Regions from separate parts of the Rhodococcus sp. FG69 genome, predicted to be linked through region 1. Evidence: predicted binding sites of a transcription regulator. Region 1 holds the regulator's gene; the other holds the start of a gene.
What was found. The regulator LexA, encoded in region 1, represses DNA repair genes until DNA is damaged. The targets are predictions, from matches to a motif close to CGAACANNTGTTCG.
Positions count from the first base shown of each region.

Region 1 (7,882 bases):
ACCGACCAATCGTCGGAATCCACTCTCGTCAAGCTGATGACCGACGGAATCCTGCTCGCCGAGATCCAGCGCGACCGCATGCTCAGGCAGTACGACACGCTGATCATCGACGAGGCGCACGAACGCAGCCTCAACATCGACTTCATCCTGGGATACCTAGCACAGCTGCTCCCCCGCCGACCCGACCTCAAGGTGATCATCACCTCGGCGACGATCGATCCCGAGCGCTTCGCCACACACTTCGCCCGCGATGGCGTCCCCGCTCCGATCATCGAGGTGTCGGGACGAACGTTCCCGGTCGAGATGCGCTACCGCCCACTGTCGGTCGATGTCGGCGACACCACGATCGATCTCGACCCGGTCGACGCCACCTGCGACGCGGTCGCCGAGCTGATCGGCGAGGGCGACGGCGACATCCTCGTGTTCCTGTCCGGCGAGCGAGAAATTCGCGATACGGCAGATGCTTTGCGTGACAGGCAACTTCGCGGTACCGAGATCGTTCCGCTGTATGCGCGACTGTCAGCCGCCGAGCAGCACCGCGTGTTCACCGCACACACCGGTCGCCGAGTCGTCCTGTCCACCAACGTCGCCGAGACATCGCTGACGGTCCCTGGAATTCGGTACGTAGTCGACCCGGGGACGGCACGTATCTCGAGGTATTCGTTGCGGACGAAAGTGCAACGCCTGCCCATCGAGCCGATATCTCAAGCCTCGGCCCGCCAGCGTGCCGGTCGATGCGGTCGCGTCGCGGATGGCATTTGTATTCGCTTGTATTCGGAGGAGGACTTCTCGTCGCGTCCTCAGTTCACCGAGCCCGAGATTCTGCGCACCAATCTCGCCTCGGTCATCCTGCAGATGACGGCACTGGGGCTCGGCAAGATTCAGCAGTTTCCGTTCGTGGAACCGCCCGACCCACGGAGCATCCGCGACGGAATCGGCTTGCTCGAAGAACTGGGTGCGGTGAAGCCGGCGACGAAGGACGGCGAATCGGAGTTGACACCGATCGGTCGGGAGCTGGCGTCACTTCCCGTCGACCCGAGGATGGCTCGAATGCTCGTCGAAGCCAACAACACCGGGGCGCTCGCCGACGCCCTCGTCGTCGTGTCGGCCCTGTCCATCCAGGACGTCAGGGAACGTCCCGTCGAGCATCAGCAGGCAGCCGACGAGAAGCACGCCCGTTTCGCCGTCGAGAACTCGGACTTCCTGGCCTACGTGGAGCTGTGGAAATACCTGCGCGAGCAACGCAACGACCTCTCGTCCAACCAATTCCGCCGAATGTGTCGCAACGAATACCTGCACTACCTCCGCATCCGCGAATGGCAGGACCTGCATGGTCAGCTCCGCCAGATCACCCGCGGATTGGGCTGGACTATTCCGGACTCGCCGACCACGCCGGTCGCGCTGCACCAGGCTCTGCTGTCCGGACTGCTCTCTCACATCGGGCTGCGAGAAGGAGACAAACGTGAATTCCTCGGAGCGCGTGGGACTCATTTCGCGGTGTTCCCTGGATCCGGACTCTTCAAGAAGCCGCCACGTTGGGTGATGGCAGCAGAACTGGTCGAGACCGGCCGCCTCTGGGGACGGATGGCGGCCAGAATCGAACCGGAGTGGGCGGAACACCTCGCACCGCATCTGGTCAAGCGCACATACTCGGAGCCTCACTGGTCCGTCAAACGCCAGTCGGCCATGGCATACGAACGGGTGACCCTCTACGGCATTCCACTCGTCACCGGAAGGCCGGCGAACTATCACACCATCGACGCCGAGGCCTCGCGTGAATTGTTCATCAGACATGCTCTCGTGCAGGGCGAGTGGAAGACTCAACACCCATTCTTCCACCGCAATCGCGAGTTACTCGACGACGTCGGCGAGCTCGAGAACCGGGCGAGACGACGCGACATCGTGGTGGACGACGACGCCCTGTTCGACTTCTACGACGCACGCATCGGCGCGGAGGCCGTGTCGGCGCGCCACTTCGACACTTGGTGGAAGAAGACCAGGCGGACCAAGCCCGATCTGCTCGACTTCACCGCAGCCACTGTCGTCAACCCCGATGCCGCATCGGTACTCGGGGGCGACTACCCCGACGCGTGGCGTCAAGGCGACATCCAGTTCCCACTCACCTATCAGTTCGAACCGGGTGCGGCTGCCGACGGTGTGACCGCGCGGATTCCGATCGCGCTGCTCGCCCAAGTTCAGCCGGTCGGCTTCGATTGGCTCGTCCCAGGCATGCGATCGGAACTCGTGTCGACGCTGATCAAGTTGCTCCCCAAGGCGCAGCGGCGAAATGTCGTCCCTGCACCGGACTTCGCTGCGGCGGCGCTGGCAGCAATGACGCCTCGCTCCGAACCGGTGACGACCGCGCTGGCGCGCGAGCTGTCGCGCCTCGGCTCGTGCCGAATAGACCCGAACGACTTCGACGTCGACGGACTGCCCGCACACCTGAAGATGACCTTCGTTGCAGTCGACACCGATGGACAGCAACTCGGGTCCGCCAAGGATCTCGTGGAGCTGCGAAAAGCGCTGGCGCCCAGGGTCACGCGCGAAGTGGCCAGCGCGGTCGGCGCCGCGGAACGTGCTCCGGCGTTGGCATGGACGTCGTCGAGTCTCGGCACACTGGACGAGACGGTCACCAAGTCCGTCGGAGGACAGACGGTGACGGGGTATCCGGCGTTGGTGAAGGAGAACGGAGGCATCGCAGTCCGCGTCCTGAGCACCCCAGCAAGCCAGCGTGCCGCGATGCGCGACGGCACCCGTGCGCTGCTACTCCACTCGGCGCCGCGAGGAACGAAGGCCTTGATTGCCGGCATTCCGACTCGTGAGCGGCTGGCGCTCGGCCTGAATCCGTACGGCAGCCTCGACGATTTGCTCGAGGACTGCCGCACCACAGCGGCCGACGAGTCGATGGACGCACACGGCGGACCTGTCCGGTCACCGGAGAAGTTCGCAGCACTGTCGAAGGCCGTCAATGCCGATATCACCGAACGCACATCGAAAATACTTGCCCTCGTCCGACCGATCCTGATCGAAGCACTCGGCCTACGTGCCGTACTGGACACGGCGCAGGGCGACGCTGCCGACGATGTGCGCGAGCAACTGGCCGGGCTGGTCTTCGACGGGTTCGTGTTCGAATTCGGCTCGCTGCGACTGGCGGAAATTCCGCGCTATCTGAAAGCCGCGTCTGTGCGGCTGAACGCGTTACCGAGTAGCGCAGGCCGCGACGACGCAGGCATGGATGTTCTGGACCGAGTGTACGAAGCCTACGATCGGTTGCTGAAATCGCTGCCGGAGTCGCGGCTCCACACCAAACCAGTTCTCGACATCTTCTGGATGATCGAGGAGCTGCGGGTAGGGCTGTTCGCCCAGAGCATTCGCACTGCTTACCCGGTCTCGGAGAAACGAGTACTCAAGGCCATCGACAGTGCAGGCCGGAACTGAGCAGGCCAGTACTAGTCGACCGACGACGACTCGCGGTGCGCCCGAAGATCTTGGATTTCCTTCTCGAAGTCTTCGGCGGAACTGAATGATCGGTACACGGACGCGAATCTGAGGTAGGCGACCTCGTCGAGGTCCCGCAACGGCCCGAGGATTGCCAATCCCACCTCGTGGCTAGGGATCTCCGCAGAACCGGACGCACGAACTGCATCTTCGACCTGCTGAGACAGAAGGTTCAACGCGTCGTTGTCCACGTCGCGGCCCTGGCACGCCCGCCGGACACCCTTGACGACCTTGTCTCGTGAGAACGGTTCCGTCACGCCGCTGCGCTTGACGACTGCAAGAACCGCCGTTTCGACGGTGGTGAATCGGCGGCCGCATTCCGGACACGATCGCCGTCGACGGATGGCCTGCCCCTCGTCGGCTTCGCGCGAGTCCACCACGCGAGAGTCCGGATGCCTGCAGAACGGGCAATGCATGTGTGCGCCTCCGTCGTAGCCGTCGCACCCTTCCCGACCACTCCCGAGAGGTGCAGGCTTCGAGGATACTCGGAGCGTCACGTAGACAACTCGATCGCCCGACAAGCGAGGCGCCTGACGCGACGGAGCGACCGCCTGAGTCGCCACGAACGTCGACTACGGCTGGGCCGGAACAGTGAGCTGCTGCCCCTGTTCGATTGTCGTGACAGCAGGTGTGGACGCCGACTCGAGCGAAGCCGCGCGAAGGTTCGCCACCGCGACGAAGCCCAGAATCACCAGCGCGGTGGCCAGGACGCCGACCACCATTGCGGCCCACGAGATCTTTTCTTCGCGGTGCGCCCGGTCCACGCAGACACCGGCGGACCCATGGGAACCGCCCTGCGGGGCAGTGCCCCGTACGTAGCGCCGACGCTCGTGCGTTGCGCGGCGGCTGGTGCGCACAGGCGGGGCTGTTTTGGGGCGCTGGGCTGTCATGGGGCGCTGGGCTGTCATGGGGCGCTGGGCTGTCATGGGTCGCGGGGTTGTCATGGGGCGCTGATCGGTCAAGATAGTCATCGGAACCTCCGTGGTGTCGAACGCGATCGAACCCGTTATTCGATCAGGCGTTCGATGAACGCTTGTTCGAAGTTCTATCACGCGACTCCGACAAAGTCAGCAGAAAACGCGACACGGATCGAACAGATGTTTGATCACGAGGCATTTTCGGGTTAGATTCGTGTCAGAAACCACACGTCACATCCACCCCACGCGTTCGAACGGTCGAATGAACAGCCGTTGCACATCATCGAGACCGTGTCGAACGCGCGTACGACGCAGGAGGACGCACGAATGAAGGACGAGACCTCGTCAGGGTCGGCGAAATCGACAGCCAAGTCGACAACCAAGCCTGCCGGCAAACCGGCCGCTGTCCCGACCGCGAAAGCGTTCGAGGGCGAAGGCACCGATATCAATGCGGGCCTGACCGAACGTCAGCGCAAGGTCCTCGAAGTCATTCGGGCGTCGGTCACCGAGCGTGGATATCCACCTAGCATTCGCGAGATCGGCGACGCGGTCGGTCTCACTTCTACCTCGTCGGTGGCACACCAGCTGCGGACCCTGGAACGCAAAGGATTCCTTCGTCGCGATCCGAATCGGCCGCGTGCGGTAGACGTCCGCGGACTCGACGAGGTTCAGGCCGACCATGCGGCTGCTGTCGCCGAAGGCTCGGCCCCGGAGGGAGATCAGCTACCGACGCCGACTTTCGTGCCGGTGCTGGGAAGAATCGCAGCCGGTGGGCCGATTCTCGCCGAGGAAGCCGTCGAGGATGTGTTTCCACTCCCCCGCGAGCTCGTCGGGCAGGGTTCGTTGTTCCTGCTCAAAGTAGTCGGCGAGTCGATGATCGAGGCAGCCATCTGCGACGGCGATTGGGTGGTCGTCCGACAGCAGAGCGTCGCCGACAACGGCGACATCGTGGCCGCGATGATCGACGGAGAAGCCACGGTGAAGACCTTCAAGCGCACCAAGGGCGACGTGTGGCTGATGCCGCACAACCCACTGTTCGAACCGATTCCAGGAAACGACGCCGCCATCCTCGGCAAAGTCGTCACGGTGATGCGCAAACTCTGACCTGAAACTCCGAACGGCCCGCAACCACAAGGGTTGCGGGCCGTTCCATGAAGTATCGAAGTTACAGATCCAGTCCTCGCCCGATGATTTCCTTCATGATCTCGGTTGTTCCACCGTAGATCGTCTGCACACGAGAATCCATGTACGCCTTGGCAATCGGGTACTCCTTCATGTAACCGTAGCCACCGTGCAACTGCAGGCACCGATCGATGAGCCTGACCTGGTTTTCGGTAGTCCACCATTTCGCCATTGCGGCTTCCTGGACCGTGAGCGTTCCGGCGTTGAGTAGTTCGATGAACTTGTCGACCATGATTCTGGTGGCCGTGGTCTCGGTCGCGAGTTCTGCGAGGACGAACCGAGTGTTCTGGAACTTGCCGATCGACTTTCCGAAAGCCTTGCGGTCTCGGCAGTACTGGATTGTCATGTCCAGTGCGGACTCCATGGCTGCGGCGGCGACCACCGCGATGGACAGCCTTTCCTGCGGCAGGTTCTGCATCAGGTAGATGAACCCCATGCCTTCGTCACCGAGGAGGTTCGCAGCGGGAACTCGCACGTCGGTGAAGCTGAGTTCGGCGGTGTCTTGCGCTTTCATGCCGAGCTTGTCGAGATTACGACCTCGCTCGAAACCGGGCATGTCGCGCTCGACGACGAGGAGGCTGAAGCCCTGGGCGCCCTTCTCGGGGTCGGTGCATGCGACGACGATGATGAGATCGGCATTGATGCCGTTGGTGATGAAGGTCTTGGAGCCGTTGAGGACCCATTCGTCGCCGTCACGCACCGCACGAGTCTTGATGCCCTGCAGGTCGCTACCGGTGCCTGGCTCGGTCATGGCAATTGCCGTGATCAGTTCGCCCGAGCAGAACCCGGGTAGCCATCGCTGCTTCTGCTCGTCGTTCGTCAGGTCGATGAGGTACGGCGCGACGACGTCGTTGTGCAGGGTGAACCCGATTCCGCTGTACCCGCCACGGGTCGTCTCTTCGGTCAAGATGGCGTTGTAGCGGAAGTCTTTGACCCCGCCGCCGCCGTACTCCTCGGGAACCGCGGTTCCGAGGAATCCCTGCTTGCCTGCTTCGACCCAGACGTCGCGGTCGACGATGTTCTGCTCTTCCCACCGCGCGTGATTCGGAGCGACATGCTGGTCGAGGAATTTGCGGTACGACTCACGGAAGAGATCGTGCTCCGGTTCGAACAGTGTGCGGTCCACTAGCTTCACTCCTTCGATGCTGTCCAGTACGAGAACTGGCATTAGGAGAAGCCTACGACCGTCCTGCGGGCCTGGTCGATGACCGAGCCGTGCGTGATCGGTGACCGAACTAACGAGCGGTTCGACGGTTCAGGGCGCGCATCACCGGATACCCGACGAGGATTCCCACCGAACCCCACGCGATTCCGCCGAGTTCGACCGAACCGATCGTCAGAGTCAGGTCACCGATTCCGGCCACCAGCGCAGCAGCGACGACAGTGAGGTTCACCGGATCGGTGAAATCCACCGTGCTGTCGGTCCAGATACGCACACCCAGCAGACCGATCAGGCCGTAGAGAACCAGCGTCGCTCCGCCGATAACCCCGTCGGGCACCGTAAACACCAAGGCACCGAACTTCGGCGAGAAAGCAAGCACGATGGCCGTCGCAGCAGCGACCCAGTACGCGGCCGTCGAGTAGACCCTGGTCGCCGCCATGACCCCGATGTTCTCGGCGTAGGTGGTCGTACCCGATCCGCCTGCGGCGCCGGCGAGCGTCGTGGCCAAACCGTCGGCGATGAGTGCATCCCCGGCAAGGTCGTCGAGCGACTTACCGGTCATCGCCGAGACTGCCTTGACGTGACCGACGTTCTCCGCGACGAGGACGATCACCACCGGCAATGCGATGAGTACGACGGACAGTTCGAACGTCGGGCCGCGGAACTCCGGAATCCCGATCCACGAGGCCGCCCGCATCGCGTCGAGCTTGGCCGGGTCGATCTGTCCGATCACGGCGGCGAAGACCCAGCCGAGGATCACACCGACGAGGATTCCGAGACGCCCGAGCAATCCGGGTCCGGCGACCGTCGCCACCAGAATCGCGAGCAACGTGACGACGGCAACCAATGGCTGGGCCTCGAACGACGACGTTGCGGCGGGAGCCAGATTGAGTCCGATGAGGACCACGACTGCACCCGTGACGACCGGCGGCATGACGGCTTCGATGACCCGTCCGCCGGCGAACTTCACGATGAAGCCCACCGCTGCGAGCACGATTCCGACGGACATCACCGCGCCGAGCTGTGCGGCCGGGCCGTCTGCCTGCGCCGCGCTCAACGGCGCGATGAACGCGAACGACGATCCGAGATAGCTCGGAATTCGGCCTCGCGTGATGATCAGAAA
Region 1 covers NZ_JBMDIX010000027.1:73,546-81,427, forward strand. The annotation lists gene hrpA (ATP-dependent RNA helicase HrpA) at 1-3,438, shown strand, start outside; gene nrdR (transcriptional regulator NrdR) at 3,450-3,914, opposite strand; gene ACODSO_RS20015 (hypothetical protein) at 4,071-4,469, opposite strand; gene lexA (transcriptional repressor LexA) at 4,743-5,519, shown strand; gene ACODSO_RS20025 (acyl-CoA dehydrogenase family protein) at 5,581-6,723, opposite strand; gene ACODSO_RS20030 (uracil-xanthine permease family protein) at 6,833-7,882, opposite strand, start outside.

Region 2 (7,882 bases), on a different contig from region 1:
TCGGTCGCACGACGTCAGGTGGCGAAAATGGTTACGAGTGAGAGTACTTGACTGCCATCATGCCCTTCGCTGATTGCGTCGAGGTCGCTCCGGTTGCTATCCGAAGTCGTAGACCACGCCCGTGAGCTTCTCGCTGGCAACCCACAGCTGATCACCCAGCGCAGCGTCCTGCGCCTTTGCTGAGATCTTCGCGGGACCGGGTGCGCCACGCGATTCGAACAGCGACTTCGGACCACTGTACGAACCCGGGCCACCACTTTCGAGTGCATACAGAGTGGGAAGTGCACCGGCTTTGGCGGATTGGGAAATGAACTTCAGTCCGATGGATGCGCCGATCGAGGCGATCTTCGAACTCCCAAGACCGTCGGGGCTGGTATACAGCGCGGTTTCGGAGATGCCCGGGTGGGCGGCGTTGCTGGTGATCGGTATACCGGCTTTGTCGAGCCGACGCTGCAGCTCCAGAGCGAACAACAGGTTTGCGAGCTTGGAGTTGGCGTACATCCGCTGCGGTTGGTAGCCCCTGGTCGCCTGCAGATCGTCGAAGTTCAATTTCGGGGCCTGCTTGTGGGCAACGGACGAGACCGTGACGACCTTCGCGTTGCCCGCAGCCCGCAGCTTCGGAAGAAGGTGACCTGTCAGAGCGAAGTGGCCGAGGTGATTGGTGCCGAACTGAAGCTCGAAGCCGTCCTTGGTCTCGGTCCGCTTCGACGGCATCATGACGCCGGCGTTGTTGATCAATACGTCTACCGCGTCGGGGGCGGACTCGGCGAACTCACGCACCGAACCGAGGTCGGCCAAGTCGAGGTGAGCGGTGTCGACGGTACCTTCGGGTACTTCGGCGGCGATCTTCTGTGCCGCGGCATTGGCTTTGTCCATGTTGCGGCACGCCAGGGTCACATGGTCGCCCTGCTTGACCAACTCGAGTGCTGTGAAGTAACCGATTCCGGTATTTCCGCCGGTGAGGAGAACACGTCGCTGCTTGTTGTCAGGCACAGCTCCGAGGGTACCGGGCCAGCTAGAGTCTGCACATGACGCGCGGCGACCGTGAGCGTGATGTGCCGGGGGAGCCGGTCGACCATTTCCCTGTAGGAACGGGCCGGCCGGCCTCGGGTGCGTTCTTCCAGGCCGGATACCGATCATTGGAAGAGTTGGCGGGCGCGTCCGAATCGGAGCTCGCGTCACTGCACGGTGTCGGACCCAAAGCACTGCGCGTCGTCAAAGCTGCATTGGAAGAGCAAGGCCTTGCCCTGACTGACTGACTGACTGGCTGGACTGTGGCTGACTTGAGTCAGAACGGCGGTGGTCGGTGCTTTTCGCGTTCGGTGACGATGGTGCGGTGTTCGATGAACTTGGCGCGGAGGTAGGTGGCGTCGGCGCGGGCTTGTGGGTCGGTGAGCCGTGCGATGTCACCGAGGCTCGGTGCTCCGCCATCGGTGCGGATGTTGAGTAGGTTGCTCCAGTTGTTGTCTTGATCGCTGATGTGCGTTTCCCACCACGTCGGTTCGTAGAGTTCTTCAGATGGCTCGGCGGACGGCGATGTCGCGGTCTCCGGGGTGAGGGTGTCGTCGGGTTGCTCTTCGTAGCCGGTGCTTGCGTCCGCTCCGCCCGCGGGGTTGGATACCGGGTTCGGGTACGGCGGTGTGGGTCGCCGGAATCGTGTTCGGTGCACGAAATCGTCGGGCACGGTGACTGTTCCGTATGACGGTGGGGTGATGCGGTGAGTTCCGGCGCCGGAGCGCCAATAGATGCCGTTGCCGTCGAGTTTCGCGCACGCCCATAGCAGTAGCGTTTTCGCATGGTGGTGATAGGGGCACAGTGGGTGCAGGTTCGCCAGGATGGTCCACCCCCCGGCCGATGGGTCGTGGTGGTCGAACGGGACGATGTGGTCTTTTGTCGCAGCGAGCAGCGGGCACACTGCAGCCCGGGAAGGTGCACGTCGAGTGCGTTGCCCGCACCAACGCCACGAGTGTTGCTGTGGGGCGGTAAGTCAATGCGCCGGGCGGTGGGCTGTTGAGACCTCCGTGTCCGTCCGGGTGTATTCCCTCGGTCAGTGTCGGGTCGGTTGCGGCAGCGGCGAGGAAATCTGCGATCGCTGCCGAGAGTGCCACTTCCTGCCCGAGTGGTGCGGACGATCTCGGTGTATCGGGGCGTGCGGATCGTCGCGCAGTCGGTGGAAGTGGTGCCGGTGGGCGGCTGCGTCCGCGCGCGATCAGCCTCTTCGCGCGGGGGTTGGTGCCGGCGCGGTCCGCTTTGGGCCTACCTCGACGCGGTACACCGCAGCCGTCCGATGCATGGCTGTCCGGTTTGCCTGCGTCACTGTCTGGTTCGTCACGGTCCGGGCCTGTTGCCGTATCGGCATCCGCTGTGCCCTCGGAACCTGCTGTGCTCTGGTTGTTTTCGTCGCTGTCCGAATCCGAGCAATCCGAGGTATCAGCTGTGTCGGTATCGGGTTTCTCGTCGTGGTCTTCTTTCTGGTAGGCCTGCGCTGCGTCCCACATGTCCGACAGAAGAGCCCGCCAGCGCGCATCGGTGGCGAGGAGACGTACCAGTTCGGGGTCCAGGACGGTGCCATCGGCGAGGGTAGCCGGGTTCTCGTTCAGCCCCAACAGCGTGTCGAGGTCGATGTGAATGTTGATCAGCGGTGCGCGGCGCGGGGCGACGAACTGCGCCGCTGTGGCCACCGGGCAGAACTCGGTCCCGCACTGGCACACCAACGATTCTTCGCGATGACACAACGCGAGCAGGGCATATCCGCGCAGTTGCTTCTTCGTCCGGGGATCGTTCGAGCAGACCGTCCCGGCGAGTTCGTCGAGAATCGCATCGCACTCGGCACCTTCGAGCATCGTCATCTTCGACACCAGCGTCGCGATCCCGTCGTTGCCTCGGCGTATATCTGCGCAGCGTTCCTCGGACACCGCCCTGTTCTGCGCCGCCGCAGATTCCTCCGGGTCATGGCTGATCCACAGTCGCCAGATGTTCTCCCTGATCGCTCTGGCGTTGCACCGCAACGCTGCCGCGAGGACATCGGCTTCGAGCGCAGACACTGTGCAGTCGCTGGCACGAACCAACGTCAACGCGATGGTGCGCACCCGTGAATAGTCGAGATCACCGGCAGTGAACGCCGCATCGACGGCGGGCAGTCGCCACGCCAACTGGTTGGCTACCGTGATCATCTCTCGCGTCACCGTCCGTGACAACGACAACGCCACGGCAGCGTCACATTCGATGCTGTGTTGTGCCCGGCCGACATTGGGTTCCATATCCCCGTGATCGGCCCCGAGTAGGTGCACATCCATCTCGGCAGCCAACCGGATCTCCGAGAGCTCGTGCACCTCGTGGACCACCACCGACGCGGCACGATTTTCCGCCCGGCGTGCAGCAGCTAGACGCGTCACCGACTCCGATGCAGCCTTGTCTGCATCGGATCGAATACGAGAAGAGCCCCCCGGCTGTGTCATAGCTCGACTGTAATCGAACTGATGTTCGAATACAACTCCAAATTGACTGTGCGGAAAGGGATTTCCGCTTGAATGAGAAACTACCTACGGTCCTGCTCACCCACATGGCTCGAGTCCTACGTGGTCACCCAGTCCCGGACTGCGGCGGCGAATTCCTCAGGCGCGTCGGACTCCACATAGGTGCGAGCGCCCGCCGGTAGTGGGTCATCTCGGCTTCGGTCGGCCTTCGTCGTCGATGGCCCGTAGGAATGAAAGCGTTGACGAGGAGGTTGAATCGCCTGCCCAAGAGGCAAATCGGGAGCCCGCCGATAATCCGCGAGAACGCCTCGAAGTGGAGAATCCCGTTGACCGGCCACGCCCATGTATTGACGAGTATCAGCCGATCGACGACGCCAGGACGTCTCTGCGCGGCGGCCATGCCGATCGGACCGCCCCAATCCTGCCCGACCAGGATGACCTCTTCGAGGCCGAGTGCGTCGAGGAACCCGGTGACCACGTCTGCGTGCTCCTCGGGCAGGTAGCGGTATCCGGGCCCCGGCGTGGACAGTCCGAAGCCCGGGTAGTCGATTGCGACACAACGGAAGTCGTCGGTGAGTGCGCTGATCACGTCCGATGCCACCCTCCGGTCAGACCCCGCGTACGTCCTCGGCCTCGCCGCCGGGGCTCTTACGTTGACCGATGCGCGTGCCCTCGGCGTGATCGAGATCGACGGCGACGAGTCGGTCGTCCGCACTGTCTTCGCGGCTTGACCAGACCATCACAAATCTCGCTTGTGGCCACACAAGAACGAACCATCTACCGCCCGAGGCCGTCGGGGACGATCGTTCAACTCCATGGTCCAGACACTGCACGCATCCAGGCAGCCGCGTTCGTCCATGCCGGGAACGGGCACGCGCGGGCCTCGGCTACTGTTCCGCAATTTCGATCGCCCCGGCCAAGTGTTCGAACACATCACCCCCAACTGGTTCGCGTCGGTGATGGGAACCGGCATCGTTGCTACCGCCGGAGCGACGCTGCCTGTGCACTTGCCTGGTCTTCATGCGTTCGCGACGGTGGTGTGGGTGATCGCGTCCACCGCGCTCGTCGCGCTGTCGGTCGCATTTCTCGTGCACTGGTTTCGTCACCGCCGGAATGCGTGCGCTGCCCTCCACGACGCGGTGATGGTGCAGTTCTACGGCGCCCCGCCGATGGCCTTGCTGACGGTCGGCGCAGGCACGATGCTGTTGGGTAAAGATCTGATCGGCACCGGAGCAGCGACAACTGTCTTCGCCGTCCTGTGGTCGGCCGGCACCGTCCTGGGGCTGATCACCAGTGTGGCGGTTCCGTACTCGATGATCACCAGGCCAGCGGACGGGCAGACGAGACCGCTTCCTGCCTGGCTGATGCCCGTCGTACCGCCTATGGTCTCCGCATCGACCGGTGCATTGTTGCTCCCGCACATCGCCGAGGGGCAGTGGCGCCTGACGATGCTCGGAGCCTGCTACGCGATGTTCGGCCTGTCTCTGCTCATCGGCATCATGACCATGACACTGATATACGGACAGCTCCTCGGCGGCGGCGCCCCGCCGGTTCAGGCGGCCCCGACGGTCTGGATCACGCTCGGTCTCATCGGCCAGTCCATCACTGCCGCAAACCTGCTCGGCACCGACGCGGCCCTGGTCTTCGTCGGCCCTGACAACGCAGTCGCCACCGGGCTCGAGGTCTTCGGCATCGTCTACGGGTTCATCATGGGCGGATTGGGCTTCCTGATGTTCTGCCTCGCGCTGGCGCTGACCGTGCATTCCGCCCGACGAGGGTTGTCCTTCTCGTTGACGTGGTGGTCGTTCACCTTCCCGGTCGGTACCTGCGTCACCGGTGCGACGGCGTTGGCGGCGGCCACTGGATCCACGGCGTTGGTCGGACTCGCCGCGCTGCTCTATGTACTCCTTCTCGCGGCCTGGGTGACGGTGGCGACCCGCACGGCGCACGGGTCGCTACGCGGCGAACTACTGGGTTAGAGTGCATTCGACCGAACCGAAGAGGAGGTGCTACCCGTGGACCGTTGTTCAAGTTGGGCGCTCCTTTTCCTTCCGGCCCGGTAGGAGAGCGCCCCAGGCGCTCGAAAGGCTGCTCGATGCCTCATCCTCGTTTTCTCCCGGCCGTCACTCGCACTCTTCGATCGGCAGGGTGCGTCTTCGCCGAATCAGAAGCCGAGCTACTCGTCGACACGTTTGTCGGTGACGAGCTCGAACACGCAGTTGCACAACGTATCCTCGGTACTCCGCTGGAGCACATTCTCGGCTGGGCCGAATTCTGCGGTCTACGAATCGTCGTCGAACCTGGAGTGTTCGTGCCGCGGAGACGAACCGAACTCCTCGTACGACTGGCTGCGACGTCGACGCCGCACACCGTCGTCGATATCTGTTGTGGTTCAGGGGCAGTCGGCGCTGCTCTCGCGCATGTGCTCGACGGCCTCGAGCTGCATGCTTCTGACATCGACACTGCGGCGGTGCGGTGTGCCCGCCGCAATGTCGAGCCTGTGGGAGGGCACGTGTACGCGGGAGATCTGTATGCGTCTCTCCCGGAGGAACTCCGAGGCCGCGTCGACGTGATCGCCGCAAACGCCCCCTATGTGCCCACCGACGCCATCGGCTCGATGCCGCCCGAAGCGCGGGACCACGAGCCGAGGGTTGCACTCGACGGTGGCGTCGACGGACTCGATGTGCAGCGCAGAGTCGCCTCCGATGCCACCCGGTGGCTGGCCCCGAACGGACGACTCCTCATCGAGACCAGCGTCCGGCAGGCCGAGCGCACCGCGCAGATCGTCGTCGCAGCAGGCTTCGACGCCGACATCGTGCACGACGACGAGCTCGACGGCACGGTAGTCATCGGGAGAGCGTGTCGCTGAGCCTCCTGCAACGGTGTAATTCTGCTGACGGAGAACACGGCCACCTCGGGGAACACCGCTGACGGCAAACAAGTTGAGTCGTCATAGCTCAACTTCATGGAGGTGTCGTCATGTCCGAACCAATCCGTCTACCCGTCCTGTTTCTGACCGACCCCGTCGTACTTCCCGGCATGGTCGTGCCGGTACAGCTGGACGAAGCTGCCCGCGCCGCCATCGATGCCGCCGGAATTTCCGCCGACTCACCGTCGGGCGGAGGCAAGTTGCTCGTCGCGCCGCGTCTCGACGATCGTTATGCCTCCTACGGTGTCATCGCGTCCGTCGTCCAGATGGGTCGTCTCGCGACGGGTGAACCGGCCGCCGTCATCAAGGCCGAACAACGGGCCCACATAGGCCACGGGGTCAGCGGGCCCGGTGCCGCACTGTGGGTCGAAGCCGACATCGTGACCGAATCGGAGACCGACGCTCGGACCACCGACCTCGCCCGCGACTACAAGCAGCTCGTCGTCGCCATGCTCCAGCGGCGCGACGCCTGGCAGGTCATCGACTCGGTCAACAAACTCGTCGAGCCCGGCGCAATCGCTGACACGGCCGGCTATGCCTCGTACCTCACGGACGTGCAGAAGCGCGAATTGCTCGAGACGCCCGAGGTCGGTGAGCGTTTGACGATGTTGATCGACTGGACCAAGTCGCACCTCGCCGAGGTGGAGGTGAACGACAAGATCTCCAGCGATGTTCGTGACGGTATGGAGAAGACGCAGAAGGAGTTCTTGCTCAGGCAGCAACTCGCGGCGATCCGGAAGGAACTCGGCGAGGACGAACCCGACGGTGCGGACGACTACCGTGGTCGCGTCGAGGCAGCAGACCTGCCGGAAAAGGTGCGGGAGGCCGCGATGCGCGAGGTCGGCAAGCTCGAACGCTCCAGCGATCAGAGCCCGGAATCCGGTTACATCCGAACGTGGTTGGACACCGTGCTCGATCTCCCATGGAACGAGGCCACCACCGACGAGACCGACATCGTCGCCGCCCGGGCAATTCTCGACGCCGATCATCATGGTCTCGACGACGTGAAAGACCGCATCGTCGAATTCCTCGCGGTGCGTGCACGACGCGCGGAGCGTGGTCTCGAACTCGTCGGCGGTCGAGGGTCGGGCGCCGTCATGGTTCTGGCCGGTCCGCCCGGTGTCGGCAAGACCTCGCTCGGTGAATCGGTCGCGCGAGCATTGGGCCGCAAGTTCGTTCGCGTCGCGCTCGGCGGTGTCCGTGACGAGGCGGAGATTCGTGGACACCGTCGCACCTACGTCGGAGCGTTGCCGGGGCGTATCGTTCGCGCGATCGGAGAGGCGGGATCGATGAACCCCGTCGTGCTCCTCGACGAGATCGACAAGGTCGGGTCCGACTACCGAGGCGATCCGAGTGCTGCTCTGCTCGAAGTCCTCGATCCTGCACAGAATCACACGTTCCGTGATCACTACCTGGACCTGGATCTCGATCTGTCCGATGTGGTGTTCCTGGCGACGGCCAACGTGATCGAACAGAT
Region 2 covers NZ_JBMDIX010000001.1:259,006-266,887, forward strand. The annotation lists gene ACODSO_RS01265 (oxidoreductase) at 97-993, opposite strand; gene ACODSO_RS01270 (helix-hairpin-helix domain-containing protein) at 1,029-1,259, shown strand; gene ACODSO_RS01275 (DUF222 domain-containing protein) at 1,515-3,458, opposite strand; gene ACODSO_RS01280 (alpha/beta fold hydrolase) at 3,583-4,065, opposite strand; gene ACODSO_RS01285 (hypothetical protein) at 4,049-4,207, shown strand; gene ACODSO_RS01290 (TDT family transporter) at 4,292-5,455, shown strand; gene ACODSO_RS01295 (putative protein N(5)-glutamine methyltransferase) at 5,572-6,345, shown strand; gene lon (endopeptidase La) at 6,456-7,882, shown strand, end outside.
Region 2: the regulator LexA is predicted to act here: its motif matches at 3,473-3,486, upstream of ACODSO_RS01275 (DUF222 domain-containing protein).